Regions from separate parts of the Salibacterium lacus genome, predicted to be linked through region 1. Evidence: predicted binding sites of a transcription regulator. Region 1 holds the regulator's gene; the other holds the start of a gene.

Region 1 (6,048 bases):
TTGAATCCGGCGGTCTTTTTTTAGGCACAGGAAAGTATAGAAGGCGGATACGGCAGGTCTTGGGAGAGCTTTTAGGGACACCATCCGTGCCAAAGTGTCCGGTATCCTGATTTAGGAGACACTTTCCCGGGGGACGGGCCGGAGGGTGTCTGGTATTTTGAGATACCGGCCATTTTTCTGCTTCCGCCGGCTTAGGATGTCCCTAACATCAAAGTTACGGACAGTTCCCCGCACGAAAAGTCCATTATCCTTCCATAGATGGAGGGCCCGAACCCCGGCTGCCGGGACCAATAGAACCTTCAAGAAGATCTGAAGTGGCCGGTAGATCCGGCCTGAGGGCTGTTTTCCCCGCGGGAGCTGGAGGAACACGCTCGTCAGCATGGTTCCATCGACCAATAGCGCCGGATAGCAAGCCGGAAACAGCCGTGACCCGTCGTCTATCGAGCAACCCCCGTAGTGCCAATAAAAAAAGACGGTACGCACCGTGCAGCAATGTCCTGCGGATGGGGTACGGCGGATGACTGGGCCCGTGACGATACCCGACATGGTGGAAAGGGCCACCTTGTGATTCAGCAGCTGCTCGAATTGGTCGATAAACTTGTCCCGGGAGCTAATCCCTTACCGGAGCCGGGACAGAGATGGTTGTTAGACTGTTTCTACCGACCAATTAAGCGGTGCATCTATCCGGAAACGGCCTTCAGCCACTGTTTATCGACCAATCGCCCTCCAAAGCCGATGTATTATTAAGATTACGAGAAGGGTGTTATGGGAAACGGTTGGATATGGTATGATTTTTAAAACGTGTCTGTACGCGGCTTGGAAGTTATATAAAAAAGGAGGCGCTTTATGGATGCATTTATTACGCAGGAATCTTACGTGATTATGGGGCGGATTTTATGTGCTGCAGCTCTGGCTGGTCTTATTGGTGCAGAGCGCGAGTATAAAAGGCACCCGGCTGGATTTCGAACGCACCTGCTTGTAGGCACAGGGGCCTGTCTGGCAATGGTTATGGCGTTGTTTGGGTTTCAGCCTTACCTGCAGGAAAATCCTGATATATCTGCTTATGATCCTTCCCGTCTGGCTTCCTATGTTATAAGCGGTGTTGGATTTTTAGGGGCAGGGACAATCATCGTGCAGGGAGCATCAGTGAAAGGTTTAACCACGGCAGCATCTATCTGGGTGGTGGCTTCTATAGGATTAGCGGCAGGAGCCGGCATGTATTTCGCTGCACTTTTAACAACTGTCATTGTTTTGTTGAGTCTGCTGTTTCTCCACAACATCGAACGGTTATTTCAGGATAAACCAACCCGCAAAAGGGTGGAGGTTACACTGAAAAGCGGTGATACGTCCTTATCTGAAATTATCAAAGTATTTGAAGAACAGAATATTCCGGTGAAAAACATAACCGGGAGCACGGAAGAGGGCGGGCAGGAAGAGAATGTATCTTTTGCTTTTGATATGGAAAGTCCTCCGGATACAAATCAGGCTGACCTCTATGATCAGTTAATCAGAATAAACGGCGTGCAGAAAGTGGAAATGGTTATGTAATGGGGCGGCGCTTGATTTTTTTGTTTTTTTGTATTATGATGAAAGTCAAAGATAGTCAAAGTCAGTAGTTCAAAATAGATATAGAAAGGGAAGGAGGCTGGCCCTTTTGCGTAATATTTCAGATGGTATTGAAAAATATTTAAAGCAGATTCTTACTCAAAGCGAGAAGGATTTAATTGAAATAAAGCGAAGTGAATTGGCGAAGCGTTTTGAATGTGTACCGTCCCAGATTAATTATGTGATAAGCACCAGATTCACGAATGAAAAAGGATATATTGTGGAAAGCAAAAGGGGCGGCGGGGGGTACATTCGTATTACAAAAGTAAAGGTGGACGATCACGCCGAACTGATTAATCAACTGCTGATGCTGATTGATGGAGGAATTGATCAGGTGACATCAGAAAGTATTATAATGCGCCTGTATGAAGAGAGTGCTGTATCCAGGCGGGAGGCAAATGTGATGGCATCCGTTCTGGACCGGAATGTTCTATCGTTGAAATACGCAGAAGAGCGGGATTGGCTTCGTGCGAAAATGTTAAAAGCCATGCTGCAGAGTCTGCGGTATCAATAGAATGGACGGGGAGGGAGGACGAAGGAATTGCTTTGTCAAGAATGTCAGACACGCCAGGCTGCTCTGCATTTCACCAAAATCATAAACGGAAAAAAGGCAGAAATGCATTTGTGCGATGAATGCGCCCGGAATAAAGGAGAACAGATTCCGGGATCGAACAGTTATTCTATTCATGAATTATTATCCGGTCTGTTGAATGTTGAGCATGTATCTGGAAACAATGGATGGAAGCCCCAGGAAACAGAGGAACCAAAGCAGCCTGTCTGCGACCGGTGTGGTTTAACGTATGAACGTTTTGCCAGGACAGGGCGGTTTGGATGTGCCAAGTGTTATCAGGCATTTGGAACAAAACTGGATCCGATATTAAAACGTGCACATAGTGGAAATTACCGCCACAACGGAAAAATTCCGAAGCGGGCAGGTGGAAACATGAAGGTGCAGCGCGAAATGGAACAGCTCCGCGAAGAACTGCGCACAAGCATAGATCAGGAAGAGTTTGAAGAAGCGGCGCAGCTGCGCGACCATATCCGCGAACTGGAAAGAAAAATGCAGAACAGGGAGGAGGATGCCTGATGTCACTGCAGCGTTTTATTTCCGAAGCGATCAGCCCGTGGATGAAAAGCGGAACGGGGCCGGACAGTGATATTGTATTGAGCACGAGAATCCGCCTTGCCCGGAACATGGAACATTATCCCTTCCCTGTTTTTGCTTCTCCGGAGACGGCCGAAGCAGTATTGGATCATACAGCCGGGGAGTTTTCATCGATCCAGCTGCAGGCCGGAAGTTCTTTGGAACGACTGAACATGGACGATTTGAATTCCAACGAAAAAAAAGTACTGGTGGAAAAGCATTTAATCAGTCCGTATCTGGCGGAGCGCTCTCAATCCGGTGCTGTCATGCTCAGTCCGGATGAGTCGGTAAGCATCATGCTGAATGAAGAAGACCATATACGGATGCAGAGCCTCTTCCGCGGTTTTCAGCTGAGTGAAGGACTTGACTTTTCCAATAAACTGGATGACTGGACCGAAGAAAAAATAACATATGCCTTTGATGAAAAGCGGGGGTACTTAACAAGCTGCCCGACCAATGTCGGAACCGGCATGAGAGCATCGGTCATGATGCATCTGCCGGCTCTGGTGATGACGCGGCAGCTGAATCGAATTTTACCTGCCATTCACCAGCTGGGGCTTGTCGTTCGCGGAATTTACGGAGAAGGGAGCGAAGCCCGGGGGAATCTTTTTCAGATATCCAATCAAATGACGCTTGGAAAACCGGAAGAAGATATTGTTGAAGATCTGAAAGGCGTTGTAACGCAGATTATCCGCCAGGAACGGATGGCAAGAGATGCATTGATGCGTTCGTCCAGGACGTACATGGAAGATAAAGTGTTCCGTTCCTTTGGCATCTTGAAAAACAGCCGGATTATGGAATCTAAAGAGGCAACGGAAAGACTGTCAGATGTTCGTCTTGGTATTGATCTTGATTTAATCAAGGGAATTTCGGGTAATATCCTGAATGAGTTAATGATTTTGACGCAGCCGGGATTTCTCCAGCAGTACGCTGAAAAAGAACTGCGGGCGGATGAGCGTGACGTAAGACGTGCAGCGCTGATTCGTGAGAGAATGGAACTGGAGAAACAAAACGGTGAGTAAGTTATTTAAAAGTGGAGGTGCGCATAGATGATGTTTGGACGTTTTACAGAAAGAGCTCAAAAAGTGCTGGCGCTTGCGCAGGAAGAAGCTATCCGGCTTGGCCATAATAATATAGGCACAGAACACGTTCTTCTCGGTTTAATCCGGGAGGGAGAGGGTATCGCAGCCAAAGCACTGCAGGCGTTGAACCTCGGTTCGGACCAGATTCAAAAAGAAGTGGAATCACTGATCGGCACCGGCCAGGAAGGGTCGAAAACGATTCATTACACGCCGAGAGCCAAAAAAGTTATTGAACTGTCGATGGATGAAGCAAGAAAGCTCGGTCATTCCTATGTAGGAACAGAGCACATTCTTCTCGGTTTAATCCGGGAAGGAGAGGGTGTTGCAGCCAGAGTGCTGAATAATTTAGGTGTCAGCCTGAACAAAGCACGCCAGCAGGTTCTTCAGCTGCTTGGCAATAATGAATCCTCCGGTGGTAACCAGCAGCAGGCTGCGGCCGCCGGCGGGAACTCCAATGCCAGCACTCCTACACTGGACAGTCTTGCCCGCGACCTGACCGCTGTGGCGAAAGAAGAGGGGCTTGATCCGGTCATCGGACGGGGCAATGAAATTGAACGTGTCATTCAGGTGCTGAGCCGCCGGACGAAAAACAACCCGGTACTTATCGGTGAACCCGGCGTCGGTAAAACGGCAGTTGCCGAAGGTCTGGCACAGTCTATTATTTTCAATGAAGTTCCGGAAATTCTCCGCAGCAAGCGGGTTATGACACTTGATATGGGTACGGTCGTCGCCGGGACCAAATACCGTGGTGAATTCGAAGACCGGCTGAAAAAAGTGATGGAAGAAATCCGGCAGGCCGGTAATGTCATCCTCTTTATTGACGAACTTCACACCCTTATCGGAGCCGGCGGTGCAGAAGGGGCCATTGACGCCTCCAACATTCTGAAGCCGTCACTTGCCAGAGGTGAGCTGCAGTGCATCGGTGCTACCACGCTCGATGAATACCGGAAGTATATCGAAAAAGACGCAGCGCTGGAGCGCCGTTTTCAGCCGATTCAAGTGGATGAACCAACCACGGAAGAGTCGATTCAGATTCTTGCCGGACTTCGCGACCGCTATGAAGCCCATCACCGTGTCACCATTCCGGATGCTTCCATCGAGGAAGCTGTTAAACTCTCGGACCGTTACATTTCCGACCGTTTCCTTCCGGACAAAGCCATTGACTTGATTGATGAAGCAGGTTCAAAAGTAAGACTCCGCTCTTACACAGCTCCGCCTAACTTGAAAGAGCTGGAACAAAAGCTGGAAGAGACCCGCAAGGAAAAAGATGCATCCGTCCAGAGCCAGGAATTTGAAAAAGCGGCTTCGCTCCGTGACAGCGAACAGCGTCTGCGCGAAGAAGTCGAGAATATGAAAGACGAGTGGAAAGAAAAGCAGGGTCAGGAAAATACAGAAGTGACAGCCGAAGATATCGCCCAGGTTGTAGCAAGCTGGACCGGCATTCCAGTTTCAAAAATTGCCGAAGAAGAAACCGAACGGCTCCTTCGTATGGAAGAGATTCTGCATAACCGTGTCATAGGCCAGGATGAAGCAGTGAAATCCCTGTCCCAGGCTGTGCGCCGTGCCCGTGCCGGGCTGAAGGATCCTAAACGCCCTATCGGTTCCTTCATATTCCTTGGACCAACCGGTGTTGGTAAAACAGAACTGGCACGAGCTGTCGCAGAAACGCTGTTTGGAGATGAAGAATCCATCATCCGCATTGACATGTCTGAATTCATGGAACGTCATGCCACCAGCCGCCTGGTTGGTTCCCCGCCGGGATATGTAGGATTTGAAGAAGGCGGTCAGCTTACAGAAAAAGTCCGCCGTAATCCGTACTCTGTGATTCTGCTCGACGAGGTGGAAAAGGCCCATCCGGAAGTCTTTAACATCCTCCTGCAGGTTCTCGAAGACGGTTTCCTGACAGATTCGAAAGGCCGCCGCGTGGATTTCAGAAACACGGCCATCATTATGACTTCAAACGTAGGTGCCAACCTGCTCCGCAAAAATAACTATGCAGGTTTTACCACCAATACTGATGAAGGGGAAAACTTCAAAGACATGCGGGATAAAGTGATGGGCGAACTGAAAAATACGTTCCGGCCGGAGTTTTTGAACCGTCTGGATGAAATCATCGTCTTCCACAGTCTCGAGAAGCATCACATCAAAGAAATTGTTGGTCTGATGGCCGAACAGCTGAAAAAACGGCTGTCAGAGCAGGGTATTGACTTTGACCTC
Region 2 (6,048 bases), on a different contig from region 1:
GCGATGGAGAATTCCGGCCAGGCGAACCAATGACACGGGCTCAAACGGCTGTGTTAATATCAAGGGCGTTTGATGTGCCATCCGCGTCCGGCGTGTATTATGAAGATGTAAGAGCGGAGTACTGGGCTTTGGAGGAGATTGCAGCGGTAACAAGGCAGGGCATTGCAAGCGGAATGGAGGACAGAAAAAGTTTTCAGCCCGGGGAGCCCATTACCCGCGCCCAGTTTTCTGTTTTTCTGGCCCGTGCGATGGATGATACACAGCGGCTGGAAGGACCTGTTTCCTTAGAAGAGCAGGTGCAGGAACTGCCGCCACCGGAGATGGACGTATCTTTCCGGGACGCGGAGGAGGAAGACATGATCGCAGCGGTTCAAAAGGCAGAGAGCTGGATGATGAATGTATTGAGCCTGCCGCTGTCTGAGAGAATATGGACGATTTCAGAAGAAGAAAAACAAACGATGTATGCCCACCTTGGTGCGCTCTATTCCGAAGACGTCGTGGATACGTACTTTAACCGGTTTTATGACCGGGAGGGAGATGTATACACGTTCCAGGAAGGCAGCATGGCGGCGATTCCGGAAACCTATGATGAGCATGATGTGCAGGTGGAGTCGATGGAGAACCAAAAACTCCGTCTGACGATCACCGTGACACGACAGAATCCGGGCATCACCCATACCCATGAGTCCATGATCCAACAGGAAGATTCAGGGCTGACGTTCGAAAGCTTTTCCACTGTTTCCGATTAATGCGATCAGGCTGTGAAAAGAAACCATGGAAAAGTTATATGATGCAGGGTGCTTTACCAGAGAAAACAGAAACCATCACAAAAAAAGCCATGGACACGCACATCCCGCGGGGAGGTGAGTCCATGGCTTTTTTGTTTCTTTGTCTGATTTATGCTTTAACGACGGAGATGTCGTTGTCTTCGACGTTGACCTGGATGTTTTCGATGTTTTCTTCTTCGAGCATCAGGTCGGCGATGCCGTCTTCGACTTTTTCTTCAATGACGCGGCGCAGCGGTCTGGCACCGAATGCCGGGTCATATCCTTCTTCGGCCAGCATCTCTTTGGCTTCCTGAGAGATGGTGACGTTGAGATTCTGATCCTTGGCTGCGTCGACAATGTCTTCAAGCATGAGATCCACGATGGTAACAAGGTCTTCTTTCTTCAGTTCTTCAAAGGACACGATGCTGTCAAACCGGTTCAGGAATTCGGGCTTGAAGTAGTCCGACAGGGATTCCATCAAGCGTGGTTCTACCGCATCTTCGTTTCCAAAGCCGACGGTGACGTGTTTCACGTTGGAGCCGGCGTTGGATGTCATGATGAGCACCGTGTCTTTAAAGCTCACGGTACGGCCCTGGCTGTCGGTCAGACGGCCGTCTTCCATGATCTGCAGGAACATGTGCTGCACGTCGGGGTGCGCTTTTTCGATTTCGTCGAGCAGAATGATGCTGTACGGCTGACGGCGCACTTTTTCGGTCAGCTGTCCTGCTTCGTCATGTCCTACGTATCCAGGCGGCGAACCGACGAGTTTGGAGATAGAGTGTTTTTCCATATACTCACTCATATCAAGACGGATCATCGCTTCACTGTCGCCAAACATTTCTCTGGCAAGAGACTTGGACAGCTCGGTTTTTCCGACGCCGGTCGGTCCGACAAACAGGAAGGAACCGATTGGGCGTGTGCCTCTGCGCAGTCCGGCGCGGTTACGGCGGATGGAGCGGGCGACTTTGCTGACTGCTTCATCCTGCCCGATGACGCTTGCGCGGAGCCGTTCCGGCAGGTCTTTCATCTTCTGCTGTTCATCTCTTTGCAGACGACGGACCGGGATGCCGGTTTTATTTTCTACAATCTGCTGAATGGTGTCGACATCCACGTAAGCGTTGCGATTGGAGATATCACTGCCGCCTTCGGATTCTTCAAGCTGTTTTTGCAGCTTGGCTTCTTCATCGCGGAGCTGGGCTGCCCGTTCATAGTCTTCCTGCTGAGTGGCTTTCTCTTTGTCTGCGGCAGTCTGTTCGATACGGCTGCGCAGTTCCTGTTCGTCATCGTCGCTGTGAATCAGGTTGATTTTCGAGCCGGCTTCATCGAGCAGGTCGATGGCTTTGTCCGGCAGGAAACGGTCCTGAATATAGCGGTTTGACAGGTTTACACACGCTTCCAGTGCCTCTTCCGTATAGGAAACCTGATGGTACTTTTCGTAATTATTCTGCAGGCCTTTCAAAATGCTGACGGAGTCTTCCAGGGTTGGTTCGTTCACCATAACCGGCTGGAATCTGCGTTCAAGCGCAGCATCTTTTTCAATTTTACGGTACTCATTCAGTGTTGTGGCACCGATGACCTGAATTTCGCCGCGTGCGAGGGCTGGTTTCATGATGTTGCCTGCGTCTGATGACCCTTCGGCAGAGCCGGCTCCGACAATCTGATGAACTTCGTCGATAAAGACGATGACGTTTTTACGTTCCTGCAGTTCTTTTAGAAGCTGCTTCATTTTTTCTTCGAATTGTCCGCGTACACCGGTATTGGCGACGAGGGAAGAAACATCAAGCAGGTAGATATCTTTGTTTTTCAGTTTGTTTGGTACATCGCCTTCGGTAATCCGGAGGGCGAGTCCTTCGGCGATGGCGGTTTTACCGACACCGGCTTCCCCGATCAGCACCGGGTTATTCTTGTTGCGGCGGTTCAGTGTCTCAATAACACGTTCCACCTCTGTCTCACGGCCGATGACCGGATCGATCATGCCGGCGCGGGCAGCATCGGAAAGGTTTTTCCCAAGGTCATCCAAAAGACCGCCGTTTCCGCCGCCCTGCTGAGCTTGTCCACCCTGTTCCTGGGCGCCGTTCATCTGCTGCTGTCCTCCCATCATGTTCTGGAAGAATTGATCAAATGCAGAAGACTGTCCGCCTCCGAAGTTGGAAGGCTGTTTCATTTCATTACGTACTTCATGGTAGCATATATCGCACAAATTCATTTTCTGCTGGTAGCCGTTGATGTTCATGTTCAACTCAATGCGCGCCGGGCGCTGTTGGCAATATTCACATCTTCTCATTATTTGTGTCCTCCTTTATTCATTAAAACTGTCTGGTCGTTGATTATTTATCTTGATTGGCATGATAACGCCTTGGTTGTAGTGTTTCAAATCATCTGCTTTGACTTTGACTATCTTTGACCTTGTAAATCATATTGTACACTGACCATCTTTGACTTTCAAGAGGAATGCCTGGATTTTTTTTGGGGTAAAAAATAGGCCGTGCCTTCTGGTAGTTTCGCAAGCGGGTGTCAGGCACTTTCCGTTTTTTTGTCATAAAGACAAAAAGGGCAGTGCATGTTGAATTCACGCACTGCCTGTTGTCTATTGGTATATATTGCACATGTTCAAGTGGTTTAAACATCTTCAACCATTAGGGGAGGGATTCTGCCCGTTATAGGGGTACTGGTAATTGATTTCTTCATCGAATACGACGTAATCGAGATAGACCATCAAGAGCAGATACCATTTTCCACTGTCGGGGTCTCTAAGTACAATATGGTCGCGCCCGGCTTCTTCAATAATGCCGCGGAAGACCATCGACTGCCAATCGGGGTTTCCTTCAAAGGTCATATACACCGAAGCTGGTTTGCCACTGTTGAGCCGAAGGATGTTTTCGATATAGGACTGCTCCATCGGCAGTCCGCCGCCGTTCATTGCACCGCCGTTCATGGTACTGCCATTCATCATACCACCGTTCATCATGCCGCTGCCATTATTGTTCTGACGGTTCATTCCCATATCCGGGCTGTACGGATACCAGGCTCCGGACTGCTGGGCAGGATACCATGGATAATAATTGTACACGAAAGGTCCTCCTTCAGATTGGAATTACCGATACACTTCGGAACAGTCTGCATAGGTTGGAGAAAAGAAACAGTGGGCTTTGTATCGACCGACATTCGGCTGGCCGAACCATTCCGCCGGACAGTCTCCCTGCGGGCGGTAAAACCATAATGAATTTTCGGCAGGCGAGAACCGCTGCCCCTGGACAAGTCGGCGGGCCAATCGTATATCCTGACTTCGTGCCCGCTGGTAGAAATAGCTTTCCTGTACCGCTTCAAATCCACCTGGGGATTGGTAGACCATCTGCGGAATGGATCGGATGTTTTGAAAATCCAGGCAATGGGCATACACCCGGTTCACCATCACATTACCCGCCAGGAGCATACCCAGCTTACCTTCACCTTCGGCTTCAGCCCGCATCAGACGGGCCATCATTTTTAGATCTTCGGTCGGCGCTTTGATAACAGCGATGAAATCACCCCGTTTCTTGGTAATCAGGAAAGTATAAATGGTGGGGTTTCCTGGAGCTGGCTGCAGTACCTGGCCAAGCGCCCCTGCACAGGAACGCCTGGACTTTTACTGCAGCATTATCTACTCTACGATATGAACGGGAAAACAGGATTATGTATAAAAAGAGCCGAAATTCTTAAAAAGACGGCACTGCAGCTAAAAAGAGCTGCCCCGTATACCGGGGCAGCTTGGACTGTTTCGTCTGTTGCTTCTTACATATCAAAAAACAGCTGTGCCTGATCCGGTTCCAGAAGGTTGCCGACGTAAAAGGCACCGAATTTTCCGTAGCGGGCGGAGACTTCATCAAAGCGCATTTCATAAATGAGTTTTTTGAACTGCAGGGCGTCATGGGCAAACAGAGTAACGCCCCATTCCCAGTCATCAAGACCGGTGGACCCGGAAATAATCTGTTTGATTTCACCGGCGTATTTCCGTCCGGTTTTTCCGTGGGCTTTCATTAATTCAACCCGTTCTTCAAGGGGAAGGGAATACCAATTATCCTCACCTTCGCGCTTTTTATCCATTGGATAGAAGCAGATATGATTCCATTTCGGCAGAACAGGGTAGACCCTTGCCCGCATATTCGGGTTGTCGAGCGGATCACTGCCGTCTTTTGGCGGGGTGTAGTTCCCTTGTTCCACAACAGAGACATACGAGTAGGTCTGTGTCGTATAGTCGGCGATACGGAGTTTGTTAAATTCCTGTTCGATGCGGTCCAGATCGTTCATGGAGTCACGGAGATTGACCATGATGAAATCAGCTTTATGACCGACCACTGTATAAAGAGCATAACTCCCGGTTTCTTCCTCTTCTACAGCCTTCCATGTATTCACCATATCCACAAATTCCTGAACGATGCTGCGGCGTTCTTCATCCGGTACCCGGCGCCAGGCTGCCCAATCCATTTTTCGGAGATCATGCAGGCAGAACCAGCCATCCAGCGTTTGAGAAGGTTCACTCATTATGTATCACTCCTTTGAAAAGTATCCATTGTTTATACTATACCATGAATGGAACGATACGAAAAAAACGAGCGCCGCCTGGGAGCCTCTTTCCATGAAACTGTCATGTTTCAGACAAAAACAAGCGCTTCCAACTTTCATTTCCTTCGTGTACGGAAATGCCGTCGAAAGGATTTTTTTCCTTCAGCTGGGTGGAGGTTACTGCCTCTGTGGTACCGGTGGAGATAATAACAGGTACGGAAACGGTATTTTTGACAGAGGAAGCGGTGTGCAGGATGTTCTGAAGAGATGTTTTAGTGGAACGGTTATCTGTTTCACTTCCAATATGAAATAAATCTACACCGGAAGCTTCCAGCTGCCGCGCCATCATAGCAAGTTCCTCTGCTGCATCGGTATCTGTCACAGAAGGAAGCCTGAAGAAAAGGGGAAAATCCGATCTGGTATATTCCCGTACATGTCTTGCCACAGCAAGAGGAAAGTGAAGACGGTCGTTTAGGGAACCTCCCCAATTTCCGGTTCGTTCATTAGACTTGCGGGATACAAAAGAATGAATAACGGAGCCTTTCGTTCCCGGGATTTCTACTCCATCAAAACCTGCTTGTTCCGCTTTAGCAGCTTTATCGGCATAAATTTGAATCATGTGGTGGATGTCATGCAGGGCTGTGTTGCGTGAGGCGGTATGGAACTCGTCCCCTTCAGCCTCGAGCTGAAGAAAAATTGATTTCTCTTCCTTATGAACGGTATGAATCGCATCTTTCCA

Evidence for each region. The regulator CtsR, encoded in region 1, represses protease genes until heat stress. The targets are predictions, from matches to a motif close to ATGGTCAATAAAGGTCAAACA.
Region 2: a site for CtsR is predicted at 3,155-3,175, ahead of ACFSUB_RS17060 (ATP-dependent Clp protease ATP-binding subunit). Genes of this name have one in related genera too.

The regions. Positions count from the first base shown of each region.
Region 1 is NZ_JBHUML010000008.1:53,284-59,331, reverse strand. Features, by position in the region: gene ACFSUB_RS17930 (MgtC/SapB family protein) at 847-1,548, shown strand; gene ACFSUB_RS17925 (CtsR family transcriptional regulator) at 1,655-2,119, shown strand; gene ACFSUB_RS17920 (UvrB/UvrC motif-containing protein) at 2,147-2,692, shown strand; gene ACFSUB_RS17915 (protein arginine kinase) at 2,692-3,771, shown strand; gene clpC (ATP-dependent protease ATP-binding subunit ClpC) at 3,799-6,048, shown strand, end outside.
Region 2 is NZ_JBHUML010000006.1:248,493-254,540, reverse strand. Features, by position in the region: partial or broken gene ACFSUB_RS17065 (S-layer homology domain-containing protein) at 1-215, shown strand, start outside; gene ACFSUB_RS17060 (ATP-dependent Clp protease ATP-binding subunit) at 898-3,051, opposite strand; gene gerQ (spore coat protein GerQ) at 3,397-3,837, opposite strand; gene ACFSUB_RS17050 (cell wall hydrolase) at 3,862-4,287, opposite strand; gene hemQ (hydrogen peroxide-dependent heme synthase) at 4,539-5,288, opposite strand; gene ACFSUB_RS17040 (oxidoreductase) at 5,392-6,048, opposite strand, start outside.